Regions from separate parts of the Ensifer sp. ENS11 genome, predicted to be linked through region 2. Evidence: riboswitches for the same ligand, from Rfam matches in the RefSeq annotation. Region 2 holds a riboswitch; the other holds the start of a gene.

Region 1 (5,559 bases), on a different contig from region 2:
TCCCCGTCGTCAACGTCGACACGGACATGATCATTCCGAAGGATTACCTGAAGACGATCAAGCGCACCGGCCTCGGCACCGGACTTTTCGCCGAAGCGCGCTACAACGAGGACGGCTCGGTCAACCCGGATTTCGTGCTCAACAAGCCCGCCTACCAGAACGCCAAGATCCTGGTCGCCGGCGACAACTTCGGCTGCGGCTCCTCGCGCGAGCACGCACCGTGGGCGCTTCTCGACTTCGGCATCCGCTGCGTGATCTCGACCTCGTTCGCCGACATCTTCTACAACAACTGTTTCAAGAACGGCATCCTGCCGATCGTCGTCAGCCCGGAGAACCTGGACAAGCTGATGGACGACGCCTCGCGCGGCTCCAACGCCATCCTCTCGGTCGACCTGGAATCCCAGGAAATTACTGGTCCGGACGGCGGCACGGTCAAGTTCGAGGTCGATGCCTTCAAGCGCCACTGCCTGCTGAACGGCCTCGACGACATCGGCCTGACGCTGGAGAAGGCAACGGCCATCGACAGCTTCGAAAAGTCGACCACCGCCTCGCGCCCCTGGGCGTGAGCGACGGGATGACGCGCAAGCTCATCTCTTCCGGTTCGCCCTTCGAGAAGACGGCAGGCTATTCGCGTGCCGTCGCCAAGGGCGACTGGTGTTTCGTCTCCGGCACCACCGGCTACGACTACGCCACCATGACCATGCCGGAAACGGTGGAAGAGCAGGCGCACAATTGCCTGAAGACGATCGAGGGCGCGCTGAAAGAGGCGGGCTTCTCGCTCTTAGACGTGGTGCGCAATCACTACTACGTCACCGATGCCAGTTTCGCCGACCGGGTTTTTCCGATCTTCGGCGAGATGTTCGGCGAAATCCGCCCTGCCGCCACCATGATCGTCTGCGATCTCATCCGCCCGGAAATGCTGATCGAGATCGAGGTTACCGCCTTCCGCGGCTGACGTCTGACGGGTCGCAGCCAGCGGCAGTGACACCTGCACCGCTTATGCGCTACTGCAGAAGCATGACGACGGCCCTCGCCCGCAGGACCGTTTTCCGCATCACTATGACCGGAAGAAGCCCATGCAATTCGAAGGCACCGCCGACTATATCGCCGACAAGGACCTGATGATCGCCGTCAACGCCGCGATCCGGCTGGAACGGCCACTGCTCGTCAAGGGCGAGCCCGGCACCGGCAAGACCGAGCTTGCGCGGCAGGTTGCAGCTGCTCTGGGACTCGACCTGATCGAATGGAACGTCAAGTCGACGACCAAGGCGCAGCAGGGACTTTACGAATATGACGCCGTCTCGCGCCTGCGCGACAGCCAGCTCGGCGACGAGCGCGTCAACGACGTCAAGAACTACATCCGCAAGGGCAAGCTTTGGCAGGCCTTCGAGGCCGGGAAGCGTGTGGTGCTCTTGATCGACGAAATCGACAAGGCCGACATCGAGTTTCCGAACGACCTGCTGCAGGAACTCGACCGGATGGAGTTCCACGTCTACGAGACCAACGAGACGATCCACGCCCGCCAGCGGCCGATCGTCGTCATCACCTCCAACAACGAGAAGGAACTGCCGGACGCTTTTCTGCGCCGCTGCTTCTTCCACTATATCCGCTTTCCCGACGCAGACACGCTCGCCCGCATCGTCGAGGTGCACTATCCCGGCATCCGCAAGACGCTGCTTTCGGCAGCCCTTGCCGCCTTCTACGATATCCGCCAGGTGCCGGGGCTGAAGAAGAAGCCCTCGACCTCCGAAGCGCTCGACTGGATCCGCCTGCTCGTCGCCGACGAGATCGACCCGGCCGACCTGCGCGCCGATCCAAAGACCATGCTGCCGAAGCTGCACGGCGCGCTTCTCAAGAATGAGCAGGACGTCCACCTTTTCGAGCGCCTGGCCTTCATGGCACGCCGCGACGGATGAGACCGGACGCCAACAAGGTCCTGATCTACGCCACCTGGCGAGGGCATCTGCTCGTCTTCGACGAGCCGGACTTTCCCGATGTAGATCTGCAGGTCCCGGGCGGCACGATAGAACCGGGAGAAAGCCCTGAAGCGGCGGCCTTCCGCGAATTTGTCGAGGAGACCGGGCTGACGCCGCCGCCGGCATTATTGCCATTTAAAACGCAGGACTATCACTTCACGCAGAACGGCCGGAAAATCTGCCATCGCCGGCACTATTTCCATGGGCCGTTAGCCGGCGAACAAAAGGAACCCTGGCTGCACCGCGAAATGACGCCGGAGAGCGGTGGCCCGCCGATCCGCTTTCGCTTCTTCTGGCTCAGTCAGAGCGAGGCCGGCAAGCGGCTGGGATATGGCATGCAGAACGGTCTGGACTTGCTGCACCTAGCAACAGATTGCCCCTCACCCTAACCCTCTCCCCGCAAGCGGGGCGGGGGAACGCGGCGACCGCAACCTCATCACCTGCTGTAAGCCTGAAAGGGAGCCGAACGGCCGCGGCAATGTCCCTTCTCCCCGCCTGCGGGGAGAAGGTGGCGGCAGCCGGATGAGGGGCCAACCCACACGAATCGTTTTTCATTGACCCCCGCGGCCTTGCCGCGCTATCAAACAATCCGTGGTGATTTGGCCGGCCGGCTTGCAGCCACGTTAAACAAATCGCTAAAGGGCCGAGGAAACGTGGATTTTCCGAGGACCGGTCGCGATCAATCGCCGCCGGTTTTTTTGTATTGATCGAGTGGAAGCCCCATGCCCATCAAGATACCCGATACGCTGCCCGCATTCGAGACCCTCGCGACCGAGGGCGTGCGGGTGATGACCGAGACCGTGGCGATCCGTCAGGATATCCGCCCGCTCCAGATCGGGCTGCTGAACCTCATGCCGAACAAGGTCAAGACCGAGATCCAGATGGCGCGCCTCATCGGCGCCTCGCCGCTGCAGGTCGAGCTGTCGCTGATCCGCATCGGCGCGCACCGCGCGAAGAACACCTCCGAGGAACACCTGCTTGCCTTCTACGAGACCTGGGAGGAGGTGAAGGCCCGCAAGTTCGACGGCTTCATCATCACCGGCGCCCCGGTCGAAACGCTGGAATACGAGGACGTCACCTATTGGGACGAACTCAAGCGCATCCTCGACTGGACGACGACCAACGTGCATTCGACGCTGAACGTCTGCTGGGGCGCGATGGCGGCGATCTATCATTTCCATGGCGTGCCGAAATATCCGCTGAAGGAGAAGGCTTTCGGCGTCTACCGCCACCAGAACCTGCAGCCCTCCTCCGTCTATCTCAACGGCTTTTCCGACGATTTCGCCGTGCCGGTGTCGCGCTGGACCGAAGTGCGCCGCGCCGACATCGATGCGGTGCCCGACCTTGAGATCCTGATGGAATCGAAGGAGATGGGTGTGTGCCTCGTGCACGAGAAGAAGGGCAAGCGCCTCTACATGTTCAATCACGTAGAGTATGATTCCACTTCGCTATCGGACGAATATTTCCGGGATGTGGATGCGGGCGTACCGATCAAGATGCCGCATGACTACTTCCCGCACAATGATTCAACCCTGCCGCCGCAGAACCGCTGGCGCAGCCATGCGCATCTTTTCTTCGGCAACTGGATCAACGAGATGTACCAGACGACGCCCTACGAAATGGACCTGATCGGCAGGAACGAAAGCTAGGGCCGGAGCCGCGGATGTTCATCCCCTTCTTCCTCGAATTGAAGGCCGCGAAGATCCCGGTGACGCTCCGGGAATTCCTGTCCTTGATCGAGGGCATGGAGGCGGGCATTGCCACCTTCGATATCGAGGCGTTCTATTTTCTCGCACGCACGGCATTGGTGAAGGATGAGCGCCATATCGACCGCTTCGACGGCGTATTCCGGCATTGTTTTTCCGGCCTTGAGGCCATCAATCCGCCAGACGAGTTCGCGCAGGGTGAAATCCCCGAAGAGTGGTTGCGCAAGCTTGCCGAAAAATATCTGACCGAGGAAGAGAAGCGCCTGGTCGAAAGCCTTGGCGGCTTCGAGACCCTGATGGAGACCTTGCGCCAGCGGCTCAGCGAACAGGAAGGGCGCCACCAGGGCGGCGCCAAATGGATCGGCACCGCCGGCACCTCACCCTTCGGCGCCTATGGCTACAATCCCGAAGGTGTGCGCATCGGCCAGGACGGCTCGCGGCACCGGCGCGCGGTCAAGGTGTGGGACCGGCGCGAATTCAGGGATTACGACGACACGGTCGAACTCGGCACGCGCAACATCAAGGTGGCGCTCAAACGGCTCAGGCGCTGGGTGCGCCAGGGTGCTGCCGACGAACTCGACCTCTCCGGCACGATCCGCGCCACCGCCGAGCACGGCTATCTCGATGTCGTCACCCGGCCGGAACGGCGCAATGCTATCAAGCTCTTGATGTTCTTCGACGTCGGCGGTTCGATGGACGACCATATCCGCATCGTTGAGGAGCTGTTTTCGGCGGCACGCGGCGAATTCCGCCACATGGAGCACTTCTACTTCCACAATTGCGTCTACGAAGGCCTGTGGAAGGACAATCGCCGCCGGCGCGCCGACATCACCCGCACGGCGGAGCTGCTGCGCACCTTCGGCAGCGACTACCGCGCGATCTTCGTCGGCGACGCATCGATGAGCCCCTATGAGATCAGCCACCCCGGCGGTTCGGTCGAGCATTGGAACGACGAGGCCGGCGGGCTCTGGCTCTCGCGTATCGCCGCCCATTTTCCCCGGTCTATCTGGCTCAATCCGGTTGCCGAGCAGCATTGGGGCTACACTCAGTCGATCGGCATGATCAGGAGCCTCGTAGGCGGACGGATGTTTCCCTTGACGCTTGCCGGACTGCAGGACGCGACGAAACAACTATCACGCTGAATCTACCGCAGAAAATCTCGATTTCCGGTTGCCGATCCACCTGAAATGACGCAGGTTGCTTGTCGTGAGGACTGCATGTTTCCGTAAATCGTAGAGCATCCCGCTTTCAAGTGGAATCACTGAAAGCGGATAAGATGCTCTAGAATCAAAGTGCTAGAGCGTCCTTTGTGTGTTCATCTGAACGCACGGCGCTCTAGCCGATTTAAGGATACAACATGCAGCAGTTCTAGAGTGTACAGCGACCTTTGCGCGTCTGCTAAGACGCGCGGCGCTGTGGGGGAGCCAGGCGATGGACAAGCATGCGGATACGGAAATCTTCGGACACCTGCCATCGGGTGAGCCGGTTCATCGTGTCGTGCTCTCCGGTGGTGGCCTTACTGCCTATATCCTCACCTGGGGCAGCGTGATCCAGGATCTGCGGCTGGATGGCCATGAGCCGCCGCTGGTGCTCGGGTTCACCGATCTCGAAAGCTATCTCGACCATTCCCCCTATTTTGGCGCGACGCCCGGCCGCTGCGCCAACCGTATTGGCGACGGTCGCTTCACGCTCGACGGCAAAACCTACCAGCTCGAATGCAATGAAAAAGGTGTGACCCACCTGCATGGCGGCAGCGACAACATCGGCAAGCGCAACTGGACGATCGTCAGCCACACACCGGACAGCGTCACGTTGGCGATCACCGACCCGGACGGCCGCGCCGGCTATCCCGGCAGCTGCCAGATCCGCTGCACCTA
Region 2 (5,559 bases):
TCAGGAACCGTAGGCGCGCAAGGCCGGTCAGATCCGGCTTGGCAATGCGCTCGCGCGCATCGAACAGATTGGGCAGATCCCTGGGCTGGGCGGCAAGCGAACCGGCCATCAGATACACGCACAGAGCCAGCAGTCGGTGGATTTTCATGGGCAATGGCCAGCGCGTCTCTTGGTGGTACCGCACGGCCAGCGCGGCCGCAGATGATTCATGGGTGATGACAAGATTAGCCGGATGGAACCGGGCTGGCTACTGGCTTCGGCGTCCGACGGTTCGGGCCGTCGCACGCAGGAGTGCCGGCTCAAAGCGCGATGGGCTGACATTGAAGAAAAAAGTGGAGCGGGTGATCGGGATCGAACCGACGACATCAAGCTTGGGAAGCTGGCGTTCTACCACTGAACTACACCCGCAGCGCTTCGGAAACTTCCTCAACCGCATGCATCTGTCAAGGACCGTTGCGCCGCGTTGCCGCGCAACGGCACTTTTTCTGTTACTCCGCGTGGAAATGCTTGGAGAGCTTGAGACCCTGAGCCTGATAGTTGGAGCCAAGACCGAGGCCGTAAAGTCCCTCCGGGCGTTCCAGCATATGTTCATAGACCAGCCGGCCGACGATCTGGCCATGCTCGAGGATGAAGGGAACCTCGTGGCTGCGGACTTCGAGCACCGCTCGGCTGCCGCTGCCGCCGGCAGAGGCATGGCCGAAGCCCGGATCGAAGAAGCCGGCATAATGCACGCGGAATTCACCGACCAATGGATCGAACGGCGTCATCTCGGCAGCGTAGAGCGGCGGAACATGCACAGCTTCGCGCGAAACGAGGATGTAGAATTCGTCGGGATCGAGGATCAGCTCGTCGCGGCCACGGCTATAGAGCGGCTCCCAGAAGTCGAACACGGCATGCTGCGCCTTCTTGTCGACATCGACGACCGCGGTGTGATGCTTGCCGCGGTAGCCGATCAGTCCGTCCGGGCCCGTACCCTTGAGATCGATCGAGAGCGCGATCCCGCCGCCGCTGACATTGGGCTTGTCGCTCGCAACCAGCATATCGCTTTCATGCAGCGCCAGCAGTTCCTGCTCGGAGAGCAGCGACTGGCCGGTGCGGAAGCGGATCTGCGACAGGCGCGAACCGCGCCGCACGACGATCGGGAAGGTGCGCGGGCTGATTTCGAGGTAAAGCGGTCCGCGATATCCAGCCGGGATCTTGTCGAACTCCTGGGCGCGATCGGTGATGACGCGGGTGAAGATGTCGAGGCGACCGGTCGAGCTCTTCGGATTTGCCGAAGCCGACATGGTCTCCGGCAGATCGAGGCTTTCCATCAGCGGCACGATATAAACGCAGCCGGTTTCCAGCACGGCGCCGTCGGAGAGATCGACGACATGCAGTTTCAGCCGGTCGAGCTTGTCGGCAACGAGATGCGCCGGCCCCGGCATGAAGCTCGCGCGCACGCGAAATGCCTTGGCGCCGAGGCGCAGGTCGAGGCTTGCCGGCTGGATCTGATCGGTATCCAGCGCCTTTTCGCTTTTCAAGCGTCCGGTCGCAAACAGCGCGGCGATCGCGCGGTCGGCCAAAATCCCAGTCTCGCGGCCCATTTCGATCCTCTTTTCAGTTGCGAGACAAAACCAAACTCCAGGAATTGACGCAAGCGCACCCAAGCAGTATTGGAGCTTTATCCCGTGGTGATTTGGCCGGTCGGCTTGCAGCCACGTTAAACAAGTAGCTAAAAAGGCCGGGTTTCAAACCGGCCCTTCACGCGGCCGGTTTTTTTGTTTTTGAAGGTGATCGTCACATGAGCAAAAACTGGCGCCCGGCAACCCAACTCGTCCACGGCGGAACGACCCGCTCCCAGCACGGCGAGACGTCCGAGGCGATCTTCCTCACCCAGGGCTTCGTCTACGAGACATCCGAGGCGGCGGAAGCACGCTTCAAGGGCGAGACCGAAGGCTTCATCTATGCCCGTTACGGCAGCCCTACCAACGACATGTTTGAAAAGCGCATGTGCATGCTGGAAGGCGCCGAAGACGCGCGCGCCACGGCATCAGGCATGGCTGCCGTCACTGCCGCCATTTTATGCCAGCTGAAGGCCGGCGACCACATCGTTGCCGCCCGCGCCCTCTTCGGCTCCTGCCGCTGGGTGGTCGAGACGCTGGCCCCGAAATACGGCATCGAATGCACGCTGGTCGACGGACGCGATCTCGCGAACTGGGAAAAGGCGATCCAGAAGAACACCAAGGTCTTCTTCCTGGAAAGCCCGACCAACCCGACGCTGGAAGTGATCGACATTTCAGGCGTTTCTCGGCTCGCCAACCAGATCGGCGCCAAGGTCGTGGTCGACAACGTCTTCGCCACGCCGCTGTTCCAGAAGCCGCTGGAACTCGGCGCGCATATCGTCGTCTATTCCGCCACCAAGCATATCGACGGCCAGGGCCGGTGCCTCGGTGGCGTGGTTCTGTCCGACAAGGACTGGATCAACGAGCATCTGCATGACTACTTCCGCCACACCGGCCCGGCGATGTCGCCGTTCAACGCCTGGACGTTGCTGAAGGGCATCGAGACGCTGCCGCTGCGCGTCAAGCAGCAGACCGAAAACGCCCGTCGCGTCGCCGACTTCCTCGCCGAGCAGCCGCAGATCGCCAAGGTGATCTACCCCGGCCGCGCGGACCATCCGCAGGCCGACATCATCGCCAAGCAGATGACCGGCGGTTCGACCCTTGTCGCCTTCGAACTCAAGGGCGGCAAGGATGCGGCCTTCGCACTGCAGAACGCACTGCAGATCGCCCGCATCTCCAACAATCTTGGCGATTCCAAAAGCCTGATCACCCATCCGGCGACGACGACGCACAAGAACCTGACGGACGAAGCTCGCGACGAGCTCGGCATTTCCGCCGGCACCGTTCGTTTCTCCGCCGGTATCGAGGACAGCGACGACATCGTCGAGGACTTCGCCCGCGCGCTGAAGACCGTCAAGGCCTGATACCCACGAACAAGACGGCCGCCCCGAGATCGGCGGCGGCCGCTACTCGACGTCGCGAAAACGCGTTCGCGCGAGCACAATGCGCGATAGCGCGGTGTAGAGGCAGACGACCGCAAACAGCGCCGCCAGCAGCGGAAACCACGTCGGGAACAGGCAGAAGGCCAGGAAGGCGGCGATCGTCTCCGTCGCCTCGGCAAGCCCGGTGGTGAAGTAGAGCGATTTTGCCCCCCGCACATCCGTCGTCATCGCTCGCTTTTCGGCCATAATGGCATAGGCGAGAAAACTCGATCCGTTGACGTAGAACGAGAAGAGCAGCAGACCGCCGACAAGACCGTTGGCCTGCGGATCGGCGCCGATGAAGCCGAGCGGGATGGCACCGTAGAAGGCGAAGTCGAGCACGATGTCGAGGAAACCACCGAAATCGGTTTTGCGCGTGGCGCGTGCCACCGCACCATCAAGTCCATCGCAAAGCCGGCTAACGACGATAACAATGGCGGCGGCAAGGTAGTATTGTCCGGCAATGAGGACAGCGGCAACGAGGCCGAGCGCGAGGCCGGTGATCGTGACCGCATTGGCACCGACACCCCCGCGGGCAAGTGCTGCACCGAGCCGATCCAGTATCGGATCCAGATGTTTTCTCACCGCGCCATCAAGCATCGGCCTCGCCTTTCCGCAGACTTGCCGCCGACGCATGCAATCCTGCCGTTATTCTTGACGAAACCATCTTGCTGTAGAATACCCTGAAAGACTTGAAACAAGGTGTTGCTCATGTATCGCGCGCTCACTCGCGACATAGAAGTTACGGTGGAGCCTTATTATCTGGAAGAGCAATCTGATCCGGATGACAGCCGCTATGTCTGGGGCTACCGCATCGTCATCGCCAACCATTCGGCCGAGTCGGTTCGGCTGATGACACGCTACTGGCATATTACCGACGAGAACGGCCAGGTGGACGAAGTCAGCGGGCCCGGTGTCATCGGAGAGCAACCGTTGCTGAACCCCGGCGATACCTACGAATATTCCTCCGGATGCCCGCTCGATACGCCGTCCGGCGTCATGTTCGGCCACTACAGCATGGAATCGGAAGGCGGAGAACACTTCAACGTGGCAATCCCCGCCTTCTCGCTTGATTCACCAGGGCTCGTTCGAACCCTGAATTGAGGCATCCTACTGCTGGCGGACCTCGCTTGCCTCGAAGCGATAGGTGGTCGAGCAGAACTCGCACGTCACCTTGATCAAGCCGTCCTCGATGGTGCTCTCGATATCGTCGGCGTGCAGTCCGGTGAGCACCGAGCGGATCTTTTCGCGCGAACAGCTGCAGCGATCATAGACCGCCTGCGGCTCGTAGACGCGAACGCCGCGCTCGTGGAACAGCCGATAGAGCAGACGTTCCGTGCCGACCATCGGGTCGGTCAGTTCGTCGGCATCGATCGTCTCGACCATGACCTTGGCTTCCGCCCAGAGATCGTCCTCGTCGAAGAGATCCTCGTTGTCGTCGCCGTCACCCCCCGAAAGATCCGGTTGGCGCATGCGCTCCGGCGCATCCGGCAGGAACTGCGCGACCATGCCGCCGGCGCGCCAGCGATGGCGCGGCTTGCCGTTCTCGTCGCGGTCGAGCAGTTCGGCAACGCCGAGGCGCACCTTGGTCGGGATCTGCTCCGACTGGCGGAAGTAGACGCCGGCAATCTCCTCGAGCGTGGCGCCATCGAGCGCAACGATGCCCTGATAGCGCTGGGTATGGGCACCCTGATCGATGGTGAAGGCGAGAACGCCCTTGCCCAGCAGCTCATGCGACTGGGTGCGTCCGTCCTTCAGAGCTTCCTCCAGCGCTTCCTCGTTGAAACGGGCATAGGCGCGCACCCGATCGGGCGTGGCAAAATCGGCGACGACAAGATCGACCGGGCCGTCGCTCTTCGTCTGGACGATAAGCTTGCCGTCGAACTTCAGCGACGTTCCGAGCAGCACGGTCAGCACCACGGTCTCGGCAACCAGCCGCGCGACCGGAAGCGGATAGTTGTGGCGCTCGAGGATCGCATCGAGCATCGGGCCGAGCTGAACGGCGCGGCCACGCACATCGAGGCCCTCCACCTGGAAGGGCACGACATGATCGTCACCGGCAAAGTCGAATTCGCCAAGTCCTGGTGCCATCTCAGTCATCTGCTGCTCCTTACGTCACTAAAGCGCGTCGCGATCGCCAGGATTCGCTGACTGCGCTTCAAGTTTTTGTTCTTGTGCATATCGTTATCGCAAAACCGCTGCGCACTTTTCCGCGACATGCTTGGGAGAGGGCCGCGCAGAGAACATAAACATCCTCCGGTGCAGCCTGCCCGTTATCCTATTCGATCCCGCCATAAACGGATTTGTCTAGCAGGCATGTGCCGTTTTGCCGGCCGATCATGCGCTGCCTGTCGTCAGGTAACGTCCGTTGTTTCCACCCCGGAACGTCCCGCATTCGGCCTAAATCGTGTCGCATGCGGGAAATTTCAATAGGCAGACGCGCCGATCAGACGAGCCCCATGCACCAGGCGATGATCGACTTCTGTGCGTGCAGCCTGTTTTCCGCCTCGTCGAATACCACCGACTGCGGCCCG

Evidence for each region. A riboswitch is a leader RNA that binds a small molecule or an ion and turns the genes downstream of it on or off. The one in region 2 is predicted to bind S-adenosylmethionine.
Region 1: another riboswitch for S-adenosylmethionine. It lies ahead of metA (homoserine O-succinyltransferase); the one in region 2 lies ahead of IB264_RS02245 (O-succinylhomoserine sulfhydrylase).

Annotation. Positions count from the first base shown of each region.
Region 1 is NZ_JACVAN010000008.1:184,796-190,354, forward strand. Features, by position in the region: gene leuD (3-isopropylmalate dehydratase small subunit) at 1-566, shown strand, start outside; gene IB264_RS17650 (RidA family protein) at 575-955, shown strand; gene IB264_RS17655 (MoxR family ATPase) at 1,077-1,916, shown strand; gene IB264_RS17660 (NUDIX domain-containing protein) at 1,913-2,365, shown strand; SAM riboswitch at 2,558-2,635, shown strand; gene metA (homoserine O-succinyltransferase) at 2,699-3,625, shown strand; gene IB264_RS17670 (VWA domain-containing protein) at 3,640-4,824, shown strand; gene IB264_RS17675 (aldose epimerase family protein) at 5,114-5,559, shown strand, end outside.
Region 2 is NZ_JACVAN010000001.1:450,195-455,753, reverse strand. Features, by position in the region: gene IB264_RS02260 (transporter substrate-binding domain-containing protein) at 1-148, opposite strand, end outside; tRNA gene IB264_RS02255 (tRNA-Gly) at 334-408, opposite strand; gene IB264_RS02250 (2'-deoxycytidine 5'-triphosphate deaminase) at 489-1,586, opposite strand; SAM riboswitch at 1,661-1,739, shown strand; gene IB264_RS02245 (O-succinylhomoserine sulfhydrylase) at 1,784-2,968, shown strand; gene IB264_RS02240 (CDP-alcohol phosphatidyltransferase family protein) at 3,011-3,625, opposite strand; gene apaG (Co2+/Mg2+ efflux protein ApaG) at 3,737-4,129, shown strand; gene IB264_RS02230 (Hsp33 family molecular chaperone) at 4,136-5,125, opposite strand; gene argF (ornithine carbamoyltransferase) at 5,472-5,559, opposite strand, start outside.